Linked DNA regions of Krasilnikovia cinnamomea. The protein of the gene in region 1 interacts with the protein of each later gene in a pairwise test. Links are inferred from orthologs where the notes say so. Each region holds a gene or a part of one and is shown in the gene's direction. Other genes may lie near its edges. The genes, in order: EV385_RS08435 and EV385_RS06290.

Evidence for each region.
Region 2: the proteins of EV385_RS08435 (region 1) and EV385_RS06290 interact in binary tests that used the Bacillus subtilis proteins (3 or more experiments, as listed by UniProt). The link is inferred for Krasilnikovia cinnamomea from one-to-one orthologs.

Annotation. Positions count from the first base shown.
Region 1 is NZ_SHKY01000001.1:1,910,934-1,917,410, reverse strand. What follows is about bases 1,543-5,384. They hold EV385_RS08435 (efflux RND transporter permease subunit), read left to right. Parts: upstream 1,543-1,878; coding sequence 1,879-5,184; downstream 5,185-5,384. Other genes in these bases: EV385_RS08430 (MFS transporter), read left to right, coding at 5,239-5,384; thrC (threonine synthase), read left to right, coding at 1,543-1,802. In the rest of the region: EV385_RS08445 (homoserine dehydrogenase), read left to right, coding at 1-665; more of thrC, read left to right, coding at 750-1,542; more of EV385_RS08430, read left to right, coding at 5,385-6,462. UniProt on the Bacillus subtilis protein: Required for self-resistance to surfactin, an antimicrobial lipopeptide surfactant produced by B.subtilis. Also required for swarming motility.
Region 2 is NZ_SHKY01000001.1:1,444,298-1,449,925, reverse strand. What follows is about bases 1,463-4,455. They hold EV385_RS06290 (MMPL family transporter), read left to right. Parts: upstream 1,463-1,896; coding sequence 1,897-4,014; downstream 4,015-4,455. Other genes in these bases: ligD (non-homologous end-joining DNA ligase), read left to right, coding at 4,042-4,455; EV385_RS06295 (sensor domain-containing diguanylate cyclase), read left to right, coding at 1,463-1,789. Also shown: more of EV385_RS06295, read left to right, coding at 1-1,462; more of ligD, read left to right, coding at 4,456-5,010; EV385_RS06280 (SemiSWEET transporter), read left to right, coding at 5,170-5,628.

The DNA of each region.
Region 1 (6,477 bases):
TGGCGTTCCACAGCCGGGTCACCGCGGCCGACGTGTTCCGCGAGGGCATGACCGGGGTGACCGCGGGCGACGTGGCCAGCGCCAAGGAGATGGGCTGCACGATCAAGCTGCTCTGCCTGGCCGAACGCGGCCCGGACTCGCGCGGCGCCGAGTCGGTCAGCGTGCGGGTGCACCCGGCGATGATCCCGCGCAGCCATCCCCTGGCCAGCGTGGGCGACGCGTTCAACGCGGTGTTCGTCGAGGCCGAGGCCGCCGGGCAGCTGATGTTCTACGGCCGCGGCGCCGGGGGTACGCCGACCGCCAGCGCCGTGCTGGGCGACGTGGTCGCGGCCGCCCGCAACCGCCTCGCGGGCACCCGCGCGCCGAGCGAGAGCGTCTACGCCCACCTGCCGATCCGGCCCATCGGCGAGGCGGTCACCCGCTACCACATCAGCCTCGACGTGGCCGACCGCCAGGGCGTACTGGCGACCGTGGCCGGGGTGTTCGCCAAGCACGAGGTCTCCATCGCCACGGTGCGCCAGTCCGGCCGCGAAGCCGACGCCACCCTGGTGATCGTCACGCACGGCGCCCCGGACTCGCACCTGGCCGCCACGGTCGCGGAACTGGAGCAGCTCGACATCGTTAGGTCGATCGCGAGCGTGCTGCGCGTGGAGGGCGGCGCCTGATCCCGGCAGGTGGTCACGGGCCGTCCCACAATCGGTGAATACGGCATCATCGAACCGTCGCAGTTGCAGGTGAAGGGGTACGAGATGAGCTGGCGGGGACTGATCGAGGCGTACCGCGACCGGCTGCCGGTCACCGATGCCACGCCGGTCGTCACGCTGCACGAGGGAAACACCCCGCTCGTGCCCGCCCCGGTGCTGTCCCGGCGCGTCGGTGCCGAGGTGTACCTGAAGGTCGAGGGCGCCAACCCGACCGGGTCCTTCAAGGACCGTGGCATGACGATGGCCGTCTCCAAGGCGGTCGAGGACGGCTCCAAGGCGATCATCTGCGCGTCCACGGGCAACACCAGCGCGTCCGCCGCCGCGTACGCCGCGCGGGCCGGGCTGACCTGCGCGGTGCTCGTGCCGCAGGGCAAGATCGCGCTGGGCAAGCTGGCCCAGGCGCTGGTGCACGGCGCCAAGCTGTTGCAGGTGGACGGCAACTTCGACGACTGCCTCGCGCTGGCCTCCAAGCTGTCCCAGGACTACCCGGTCTCCCTGGTCAACTCGGTGAACATCTTCCGCCTGCACGGGCAGAAGACGGCCGCGTTCGAGATCGTCGAGGCGCTCGGCGACGCCCCGGACGTCCACTGCCTGCCGGTGGGCAACGCGGGCAACATCTCCGCGTACTGGATGGGCTACCAGGAGGACCACGACGCCGGCAACGCCAAGCGACTGCCGAAGATGTACGGCTTCCAGGCCTCCGGCGCCGCCCCGATCGTCAACGGCCAGGTGGTGCCGGAGCCGTCCACCATCGCCACCGCGATCCGGATCGGCAACCCGGCGAGCTGGACGAAGGCGCTGGACGCCCGGGACACCTCCGGTGGCCTGATCGAGGCCGTCACCGACCGGGAGATCCTCAACGCGTACCGGTTGCTGGCCCGCGAGGTCGGGGTGTTCGTGGAGCTGGCCAGCGCGGCCAGCGTGGCGGGGCTGCTGCAGCAGGGCGAGGCGGGCCGGGTGCCGGCCGGCGCCACGGTGGTCTGCACGGTCACCGGCCACGGCCTCAAGGATCCGGAGTGGGCGATCAGCACCGCCCCCAAGCCCACCACGATCGGCAACGACGTGGTGCTCGCCGCCCGCGCCCTCGACCTGGCCTGAACCCCCCGGGGCAGGGGCAGACCCGCCGAACGGGTCGGGCAGACTGTGAGGTCTGGTCGACCTTTTCGGGGGAAACATGTCCGTGCTGACCCGGTTCAGCCTCGCCAACCGTGTGCTCGTGGCGCTGATCGCGCTCGTGGTCACCGGCTTCGGCATCTACGCCATCCCATCGCTCAAGCAGCAACTGCTGCCCTCGCTGGAGTTCCCGGGCGCGTTCATCGGCGCCACCCTGCCCGGCGCCAGCCCGGAAATCATCGAGGAGCAGATCACCCGGCCCATCGAGGACGCCGTCAAGGGCGCCGACGGGCTGGAGAGTCTCACCTCCACCACCCGCGAGGGCTCGGCCACCATCCAGGTGATGTTCGCGTTCGGCACCGATCTGGACAATGCGATCAACCAGCTCACCACGTCGGTGAACCGGATCCAGCCGACCCTGCCGGCCGGGGTCACCCCGACAATCTTCGCGGGCAGCACGGACGACATTCCCGCGATCGTGCTGGCCGCCTCGGGCGGGACGAACCAGGCCGAGCTGGCCGACCGGCTCGACAAGGACGTGGTCCCGGAGCTCAGCGCCATCGAGGGCGTCCGCGCGGTGAGTGTCACCGGCGCGCGCCAGCAGCAGGTCGTCATCACCCCCAACCAGGCCAAGATGGTCGCGGCCGGGGTCAACCCCGCGTCGCTGGCCACGATCCTGCAGGCCAACGGGGTCTCGGTGCCCGCCGGTGCGGTTACGGACGGCAGCCGCTCGCTGAGCGTGCAGGTCGGCACGCCGATCACGTCGGTGCAGCAGCTGCGCGACATCTATCTGACCGGCAGCCGGGGTCCGGTCAAGCTGGGCGACGTCGCCACGGTCGAGAGCAAGCTGGCCACGGCCACCTCGTACACCCGTACCGAGGGGGTCGACAGCCTCGGCATCGAGGTCACCGCGGCGCCGGACGGCAACCCCGTACTGATCTCCGACCAGGTCCGGGCCAAGCTGCCGGAGCTGGAGAAGAACTCCGGGGCCACCCTCACGGTCATCAGCGACCAGGCGCCGTTCGTCGAGAAGTCCATCAAGAGCCTCACCACCGAGGGCATGCTCGGCCTGCTCATGGCGGTCATCGTCATCCTGGTCTTCCTGATGTCGGTGCGCTCCACGCTGGTCACCGCGGTCTCCATCCCGCTGTCGGTGCTCGTGGCGCTGATCGCGCTGTGGGTCGGCGACTACTCGCTCAACCTGCTGACGCTCGGCGCGCTCACCATCGCGGTGGGCCGGGTCGTCGACGACTCGATCGTCGTGCTGGAGAACATCAAACGACATCTCGGGTACGGCGAGGAGAAGGTGCACGCCATCACGGCGGCGGTGAAGGAGGTCGCCGGTGCGGTGACCGCCTCCACGCTGACCACGGTGGCGGTGTTCGCGCCGATCGCCCTGGTCGGCGGGTTCGTGGGGCAGCTGTTCGCGCCGTTCGCCATCACGGTCACCGTCGCGCTGCTGGCGTCGCTGCTGGTGTCGCTGACCATCGTCCCGGTGCTGGCGTACTGGTTCCTGCGTCCGGCCGGGGGCGGCAACGAGGCCCCCGAGGTGCGGGCGGCCGCCGAGGCGAAGGAGCGGCGCAGCCCGCTGCAGCGCACGTACCTGCCGGTGATCCACTTCGCCACCCACCGGCGGTGGACGACCGTGCTCATCGGTGTGCTGATCCTGGTGGGCACGCTGGGTCTGGGCTCGAAGCTGGAGACCAACTTCATCGACCAGTCCGGCCAGGACACGATCATGATCAACCAGCAACTGCCTGCGGGCACCAGCCTGGCCGCCACCGACGCGGCGGCCCGGCAGGTCGAGGCGGTGCTGAAGGACAACTCCGACGTCGACACGTACCAGGTGACGGTCGGCAACGGGACGTTCAACCCGTTCGCGGGGGCGGCCGACGCCAGCGGCGCGAACTTCATCGTGCACCTCGAACCGGACGCCGACGCGGAGGTCGTCTCCGAACAACTGCGGGACAGGTTCGACGGCATGAGCGGCCTCGGTGAGGTGACCGTCGGCGGCGACAACGGCTCGGGCTTCAACGCCGACCAGCTCTCGGTCATCGTCAAGGCCAGCGACCCGACCGTCCTGAACACCGCCACCGAGCAGGTGCGCCAGGCCATGGCCGCGACTCCGGGCGTCACGGACGTCGGCACCAACCTCGCCGCCAACGTGCCGCGGCTCGACGTCACGGTCGACCGGGCGGCCGCCGCCCGGGCCGGGCTCACCGAGGCGGGCATCGCCCGCACCGTGGCCGGTGCGTTCCGCCCGGCGCCCGCCGGGCAGATCACCGTCGACAGCGAGTCGCAGAACGTCGTGATCTCCCTGGGCACGCCGCCCGCGAACGCGGACGCGCTGCGCAAGCTGCCACTGCCCACCGCGACGGGCGTCGTCACGCTCGACCAGGTCGCCGACGTCACCGAGGCCTCCGGCCCCGAAGAGGTCACCCGCATCGACGGCAACCGCAGCGCCACGGTCACCGGCACCGCCACCGGCTCCGACGTCGGCGCGACCACCCGGGAGCTGACCCAGAAGCTGGACGCGCTGACCCTGCCGGCCGGTGCGTCGAAGGAGATCGGGGGCGTCAGCGAGCAGCAGAAGGAGGCGTTCGCCGACCTCGGTCTCGCCGTACTGGCGGCCATCGCGATCGTCTTCATCATCATGGTGGCGACGCTGCGCAGCCTGGTGCAGCCGCTGGTGCTGCTCGTGTCGATCCCGTTCGCCGCGACCGGCGCGATCATCCTGCTGCTGCTCACCGGTACGCCGCTCGGCGTGCCCGCCCTGATCGGCGTGCTGATGCTGGTGGGCATCGTGGTCACCAACGCGATCGTGCTGATGGACCTGATCAACCACTACCGCCAGTCGGGGATGGGGGTCCAGGAGGCGGTGGTCGAGGGTGGACGGCACCGGCTGCGGCCGATCCTGATGACCGCCATCGCCACCATCTTCGCGCTGCTGCCGATGGCGCTGGGCCTGACCGGGGAGGGCGGGTTCATCTCCAAGCCACTGGCCATTGTGGTCATCGGTGGCCTGGTCAGTTCCACGCTGCTGACGCTGGTGCTGGTGCCGACGCTGTACACGATGGTCGAGAACCGCAAGGAGCGGTCGCGGGCCAAGCGGGAACGGCGCCGGCTGCGCAAGTCGGGTGGGGACGCGCCGCGGCATGCCGCCGACGAGTCCGCACCGGCCGCTCCCCAGGCGCCGGGCGCCGGTGGCGGGGCGCACGAGGCCCCGGAGCCGGTGCACTTCGAGGCGGCGTCGCCCGAGGAGGCCAAGCCGGCGGACGCCCCGCAGCCCGGGGGTGCGCTGCGCGGATACACGGACCAGTTCGAGGTGCTGCGGATGCCGCGCCGTCCGGAGACGCCGCCCGCCTGACCGGACGCGTACCGGCCGCGCGCGGTAAAGCGCGCGGCCGGTAGGTTTCCGTACGTGGCCAGTTCGCTGTCGGTCCTTACCCGCAACCGGGACTTCCGCCGCCTGTTCGGCGCCGAGCTCGTCGTGTTTGGTTCCGACTGGTTCGTCATGGTTCCCCTGCTCGTGCTGCTGCCCCAGCTCACCGGCAGCGGGGTGTGGGGCGCGCTGGTGCTGGCCGCCGACACGGGGATCAACGCGCTGCTGCTGCCGTACACGGGAACCGTGGCCGACCGGATCGACCGGCGGGTCATCCTGGTGGCCGCCAACCTGGCCGCGCTCGCCTCGATGCTGCTGCTGTTCGCGGTCCGCTCGGCGGCGACGGCCCCGCTGGCACTGGTCGCCGTGGGAGCGATGGCGGTCGCCAAGGCGTTCTACTCGCCCGCGGCGTCGGCGGCACTGCCCAACGTCGTCGACCCGGACGACCTGGCCGCCGCCAACGCGGTCGCCGGGTCGGCCTGGGGCACGATGACCATCGTCGGCGCCTCCCTCGGGGGCGTGTTCAGCACCGCCTTCGGCCCGTACGTGAGCTTCGCCGTGGCCGCCGTGAGCCTGGCGCTGGCCGCCGTGCTCACCGCGCTGATCCGCCGCCCGTTGCAGGCCCCGCGCGAGGCCGGGCCGCCGCCGCGGGCCTGGCCCGCGCTGGTCGAGGCGCTGCGCTACATCGGCGCCCGGCCGCGGATCCGGGCCCTGGTCACGGTGAAGTCCGCGGTCGGCCTCGGCAACGGGGTCCTGACGGTGTTCCCGCTGCTGGCCGCGCTGTACGGCGCGGGCCCGCTGGGCACCGGCCTGCTGTTCGCGGTGCGCGGCGCCGGCGCCCTGGTCGGCCCGCTGCTGATGCGCCGGGTGCTCGGCCACCGGAGCTGGCTGCTGCCCGGCCTGGCCCTGTCGATGAGCCTGTACGGCCTGGGCTACCTCGGCGTGGCGGTCGCCCCGTGGTTCTGGCTGGTGCTGGTGCTGGTCTTCGTCGCACACTTCGCGGGCGGCACGAACTGGGTGCTGTCGAACTACGCGCTGCAGGGCGAGGTGCCGGACCGGCTGCGCGGCCGGGTGTTCGCCACGGACATGATGCTGGCGACGCTGGCCATCGCGGTGAGCCAGCTGGGCGCGGCCACGGTGGTCGACCGGGTCAGCGAGCAGGTCGTCCTCGCCGGCTGCGGCCTGATCACCCTCACGTACGCGGTCGGCTGGCGCATCGCCACCCGCCGGCTGTCGCTGAGCCCGGTCCCGGCGGACACCTGAGATTCCGGCGCGTGC
Region 2 (5,628 bases), 470 kb from region 1 along the record:
CTGGATCGCCGTGGTGGTCAGCGTCGTGCTGCTGATCGCCGCCGGTGCCATCGGTGTGCTCGTGAACCGTTCGGCGCTGCGCGCGGCCGACACGGTGCACCGCGCCGACACCCAGGCGCTGGCGGTCAACAACACCACCCTCTCCGGCCAGATGCAGCTCGTGACGGCCGGCGAGCTGAAGGAGCTCGCCAGCACCACCACGTTCCGTTTGGGCAAGGGCAACGCGGCCGACCGCCGGGCCCTGGACCGCTTTGTGGCCAAGACCAACGTCCTCAAGTACGGTGCGGCGATCACCGACCTGCGCGGCACCGTACTCAACGCCACCCGCAGCACGGGCCTGCCGTCGGTGGGTGACCCCGGCTACACCCGCATGCGCGAGGAGCTGGCCCGCGCCAGGCCCGGCTTCTCCTCCGTGATGCTGGTCGACGGGGTGGCCATCGAGGCCGTCGCCATCCCGCTGGTGCGCAACGGTGCCCCGGTGGCGGTGCTCGTCGGCTTCATGGAGCTCGCGAAGACCCCGCTGCAGGGATACGTCGCCACGCTCAGCGACAGCGCCCACCTCACCGAGGTCATCGACAGCGGTGGCCGGATCGGCTACTCCAGCGACGGCAGCAAGATCGGCACCATGATCGACCCGGCCGTCACCGCGGCCGCGCGGCACGCCGCCGGTCCCACCTTCGTGCAGTTCACCTCCGGCAAGACCCCGACGATCGCGATCGTCGTCCCCGGGATGCCGGGCGGCTGGTCGTACGTCCGCAGCCAGTCTCTCGCCTCGTTCGAGGGCGCGGTGCACAGCAAGAGCCAGACGCTGAACGTCACCCTGCTGGCCATGCTGCTCATCGGCGTCATCGGCATCACCCTGCTCGGCTACCGCACGCAGATCCAGCGGCGCCGCTCGGACGAGCGCTTCCAGGCGCTGTTCCAGCACGCCCCGGACATGGTGTCGGTGCTCGACCCGACCGGCCGGATCGCGTTCGCCAGCCCCAGCGCCGCCTCGCTGCTCAACGTGCCCAGCGGCTCCATGCAGGGCACCAGCGTCTTCGACATCATCCACCCGGACGACCGGGAACGGATCCAGGCCGCGTTCGCCGCGCTGCTCGGCGAACGCGACGGGGTCAAGCGGATGCAGTCGCGGGTCTTCAACGCCGACGGCACGTACCGGTGGTTCGAGATCACCGCGTCGAACAAGCTGCACAACCGCGCGCTGGCCGGCATCGTCATCAACGCCCGTGACGTCAGCGAGAACCGGGCCTTCCAGGAGCGGCTCACCCACGAGGCGCTGCACGACGCGCTCACCGGGCTGCCCAACCGGCGCCGCATGCAGGACGCGCTCGACTCCACGCTGAGCAGCGACGCGGTCGCGGTGCTCTTCGTCGACCTGGACGGCTTCAAGCCGGTCAACGACATGCACGGCCACGAGGCGGGCGACGAGCTGCTGCGGCAGGTCGCGGACCGGCTCAGCGCCTGCGTACGCGCCGAGGACGTGCTGGCCCGGGTCGGCGGCGACGAGTTCGTCGTGCTGATGCCCGGCATCCTCGACCAGGCCGACGCCGACGCGATGAGCGCCCGCGTGTGCGCCGCCATCGAGACGCCGTTCCAGGTGTACGGCAGCGAGGTGACCATCGGCGCCAGCGTCGGTGTCCACCTGGCCGCCCCCAAGGAGGACTCCGACCTGGTGTTGCGCGCCGCCGACCACGCCATGTACGCGGTCAAGAAGGCGGGCGGCGGGCGGCGGGCCCGCCTGGAACCTGAGCCCGTTCGGGTCGGGCGGCACCGCGCCGCGGATTAGGGTCACCCTGAGAAGACCCTGAGCTTGGGGGTAAACCGCTTCGGCGTTTCCGGCCAGGGCGACTACGATCCGGTCGGTCGTACCGCGAGCGGTCTGGGGGGATTCGGATGGCGGGCACGGGCGGCGTCGCGTGGCTGGTCTGCGGGCGTTGGACGAAATGGCTGGTCCTGGCGCTGTGGATCGTGGTGCTCGCGGTGGCCGGTCCGCTGGCCGGCAAGCTGACCGAGGTTCAGAAGAACGACAACTCGGCCTGGCTGCCCGGCAACGCCGAGTCGACCCAGGCGGCCGACCTGCAGAAGCGGTTCCAGCCGGACGACATCGCCCCGGCGGTGATCGTCTATGAGCGCCCGTCCGGCATCGTCGCCGGCGACCAGGCGAAGGCCGCCCGGGACGCCGAGGCGCTGGGGAAGGTCGCGGGGGTCACCGGCAAGGTGATCGGCCCGGTGCCCGCCCAGGACGGCAAGGCGTTGCAGATCATCGTGCCCATCAAGATCGACGCCGACGGGTGGGAGAAGATCGTCGACGTGGTGGCCGAGGTCAAGGCGGTCACCGAGGCCGATCCGAACGGGCTCGCCGTCTACCTCACCGGCCCCGCGGGCAACGCGGCCGACTCCGCCAAGGCGTTCGAGGGCATCGACAGCACCCTGCTCTACACCACCCTCACGGTCGTCGCGATCATCCTGCTCATCACGTACCGGAGTCCGGTGCTGTGGCTGCTGCCGATCATCTCGGCGGGCGTCGCGCTGACCACCGCGCAGGCGGTGATCTACCTGCTGGCCAAGCACTCCGGCCTGGTGGTCAACGCGCAGAGCGCGGGCATCCTGACCGTGCTCGTGTTCGGCGCGGGCACCGACTACGCGCTGCTGCTGGTCGCCCGCTACCGGGAGGAACTGCGCCGGCACACCGACCGGCACGAGGCCATGGCGCTGGCCCTGCACCGGGCCGGACCGGCGATCATCGCCAGCGCGGCCACCGTGGCGATCGGCATGTCCTGCCTGACCCTGGCGGAGATGAACGCGACCAGCGGGCTCGGGCCGGTCTCGGCCATCGGCATCACGGTCGGCCTGCTGGTGATGATCACCCTGCTGCCCGCGCTGCTGGTCATCTTCGGGCGCTGGCTGTTCTGGCCCGCCCGCCCCGCGTACGGTTCGGCCGAGCCGACCGCCACCGGCCTGTGGGCCAAGCTGGGCACCCGCATCGCGCTGCGCCCCCGCCTGACCTGGATCGTCACGGCCGTGGCGCTGGGCGCCATGTCGCTCGGCCTGTTCCAGCTCGAGGCCAAGGGGCTGGCCACCGCCGACACGTTCGTCACCAAGCCGCCGTCGGTCACCGGCGAGGAGGCCCTCGCCCGGCACTTCCCGGCCGGGCAGGGTCAGCCTGTCGTGGTGATCGGCAAGGCCGCGGCCGCCGCGCAGCTACGGCAGGCGCTGGCCGGCACCCAGGGCGTCGCCGAGGTCGCCGAGCCGGTTATCAAGGACGACCTGGCCGCCATCGAAGGGACGCTGCGCGACGCGCCCGACTCCGGCCGGGCCCGCGCCACGATCGACCGGATCCGCGACGTTGTGCACGCCGTCCCGGGGGCCGACGCCAAGGTCGGCGGCATCACCGCGATGACCCTGGACATGAACCGGGCCAACGACCACGACAACCGGCTGATCATCCCGCTGGTCCTGCTCGTCGTCCTGATCATCCTGGGCATCCTGCTGCGCGCGGTGGTCGCCCCGCTGATCCTGATCGCCACGGTCGTGCTGTCGTTCGCGGCCGCCCTGGGGGTCAGCGCGCTGATCTTCCGGCACGTGTTCGGCTTCGCGGGCGAGGACACGTCGTTCCCGCTCTACGTCTTCGTGTTCCTGGTGGCGCTCGGGATCGACTACAACATCTTCCTGATGACCCGGGTCCGCGAGGAGGCGCACCACCACGGCACCCGGCGCGGGGCGCTGATCGGCCTCGCCGCGACGGGCGGGGTGATCACCTCGGCGGGCATCGTGCTGGCGGGTACGTTCGCGGCGCTGGCCAGCCTGCCGCTGGTGGCGTTCGCGGAGATCGGCTTCGCGGTCGCGTTCGGGGTCCTGCTGGACACGCTCATCGTCCGGTCCGTCCTGGTCACGGCGCTCACCCTTGATCTCGGCCGGTGGATGTGGTGGCCGAGCAAGCTCACCGCGGTCCACGACCGTCCGGCCGAGGAGGAGCCGGAGGCGGACCGCGATCTCGAAACAGTGTCCTGAGCGGCCACCACCGCTAGGTTGAGATCCATGCCGGCCTCCGCGAGCAGGTCACCGGCGGTGGAGCTGGAGGTCGGGCCGCACACCGTACGGATCTCCAACCCCGACCGGGTGTACTTCCCCAGCTCGGGGCGCACGAAGCTGGACCTGGTGAAGTACTACCTCAGCGTGGGCGACGGGATCGTGCGCGCGCTGCGCGAGCGGCCCTGCATGCTGCACCGCTTCCCGGACGGCCTGGCGGGGGAGAAGGTGCACCAGAAGCGGGTCCCCAACGGCGCGCCGCCCTGGCTGCAGACGGTGCGGGTGCACTTCCCCCGGTACGGCCGGCACGCCGACGAGCTGTGCGTCACCCAGCTCGCCGAGGTCATCTGGGCGGTGCAGATGTCGACCGTCGAGTTCCACCCGTGGAACTCGCGGCGCGCCGACACCGAGAAGCCGGACGAGTGGCGCATCGACCTCGACCCGATGCCGCAGTGCCCGTTCGGCACGGTGCGGCGGGTCGCGCACGTGGCCCACGAGGTGCTCGACGAGTTGGGCATCACCGGCTACCCGAAGACCTCCGGCGGCAAGGGCCTGCACGTGTACGTCCGGATCCGGCCCGACTGGGGCTTCGCCGACGTACGCCGGGCCGCGCTGGCCTTCGCCCGGGAGGTGGAGCGGCGCGCCCCCGAGGACGTCACGACGACGTGGTGGCGCCGCGACCGCGACCCGGAGTCGCTGTTCATCGACTACAACCAGAACGCCCGCGACCACACCATCGCCAGCGCGTACTCGGTGCGCGGGGTGCCGGAGGCGACCGTCTCCACGCCGATCACGTGGGACGAGATCGACACGGTCGACCCGCGCGACTGCACCATGGCCACCGTCCCGGAGCGCTTCGCCAGACTCGGCGACCTGCATGCCGACATCGACACCGTCGCCCACGACCTCACCCCGCTGCTGGACTGGGCCGACCGTGACGAGCACGCGGGTCTGGCCACCCCCGAGACTCCGGACTGAGCCCGGCCCATAACACCGGTTGCGGCGCTGCGCGGCGGGTTCTCAATTGTCGGACAGTGGCCACGGTCACCAGTGGATCTTGTTCAGTCGTCGTCCCGGGTCGCCGATGGGGACATCCGTAGCCGGAATACCGGCATTCCCCACGACCCGGAATGGATCATGCACCCCTCTGCCCTCGGCCTGCTCGGTGCCGCCCTGTCGATCGCCCTCCCTTGGCCCCAGGTCTGGCGCTCCTGCGTTCAGCGCCACACGACCGGACTGTCCGCGACCGCCTCCTGGCTGACCTTCGCCCTGCCGATCGGCTGGATCACGTACGGGCTGCTCAGCGGCGAACGGATCCAGGTCATCACGAACACGGTGACGGGCGCGGCGGGTCTCGCGGTCCTGGTCGCCCTGCTGGTGGCGCGCCGTGAGCTGCGCACCGGGCGGGCACTGGCCGCCAGCGCGGGCGGGGCGATGATCATGCTGGCCACTGCGCTGGGCTGCGCCGCCGCCGCGGCACTGCTGCCGGGCTCGGGGCGCCTGATCGCCGACCTCCTCGGGATGGTCCTGGTGGCGGCCTCCATCGTCTCGGCGGTGCCGCAGCCGCTCGCGCTGCTGCGCGACCGCACCCAGGAC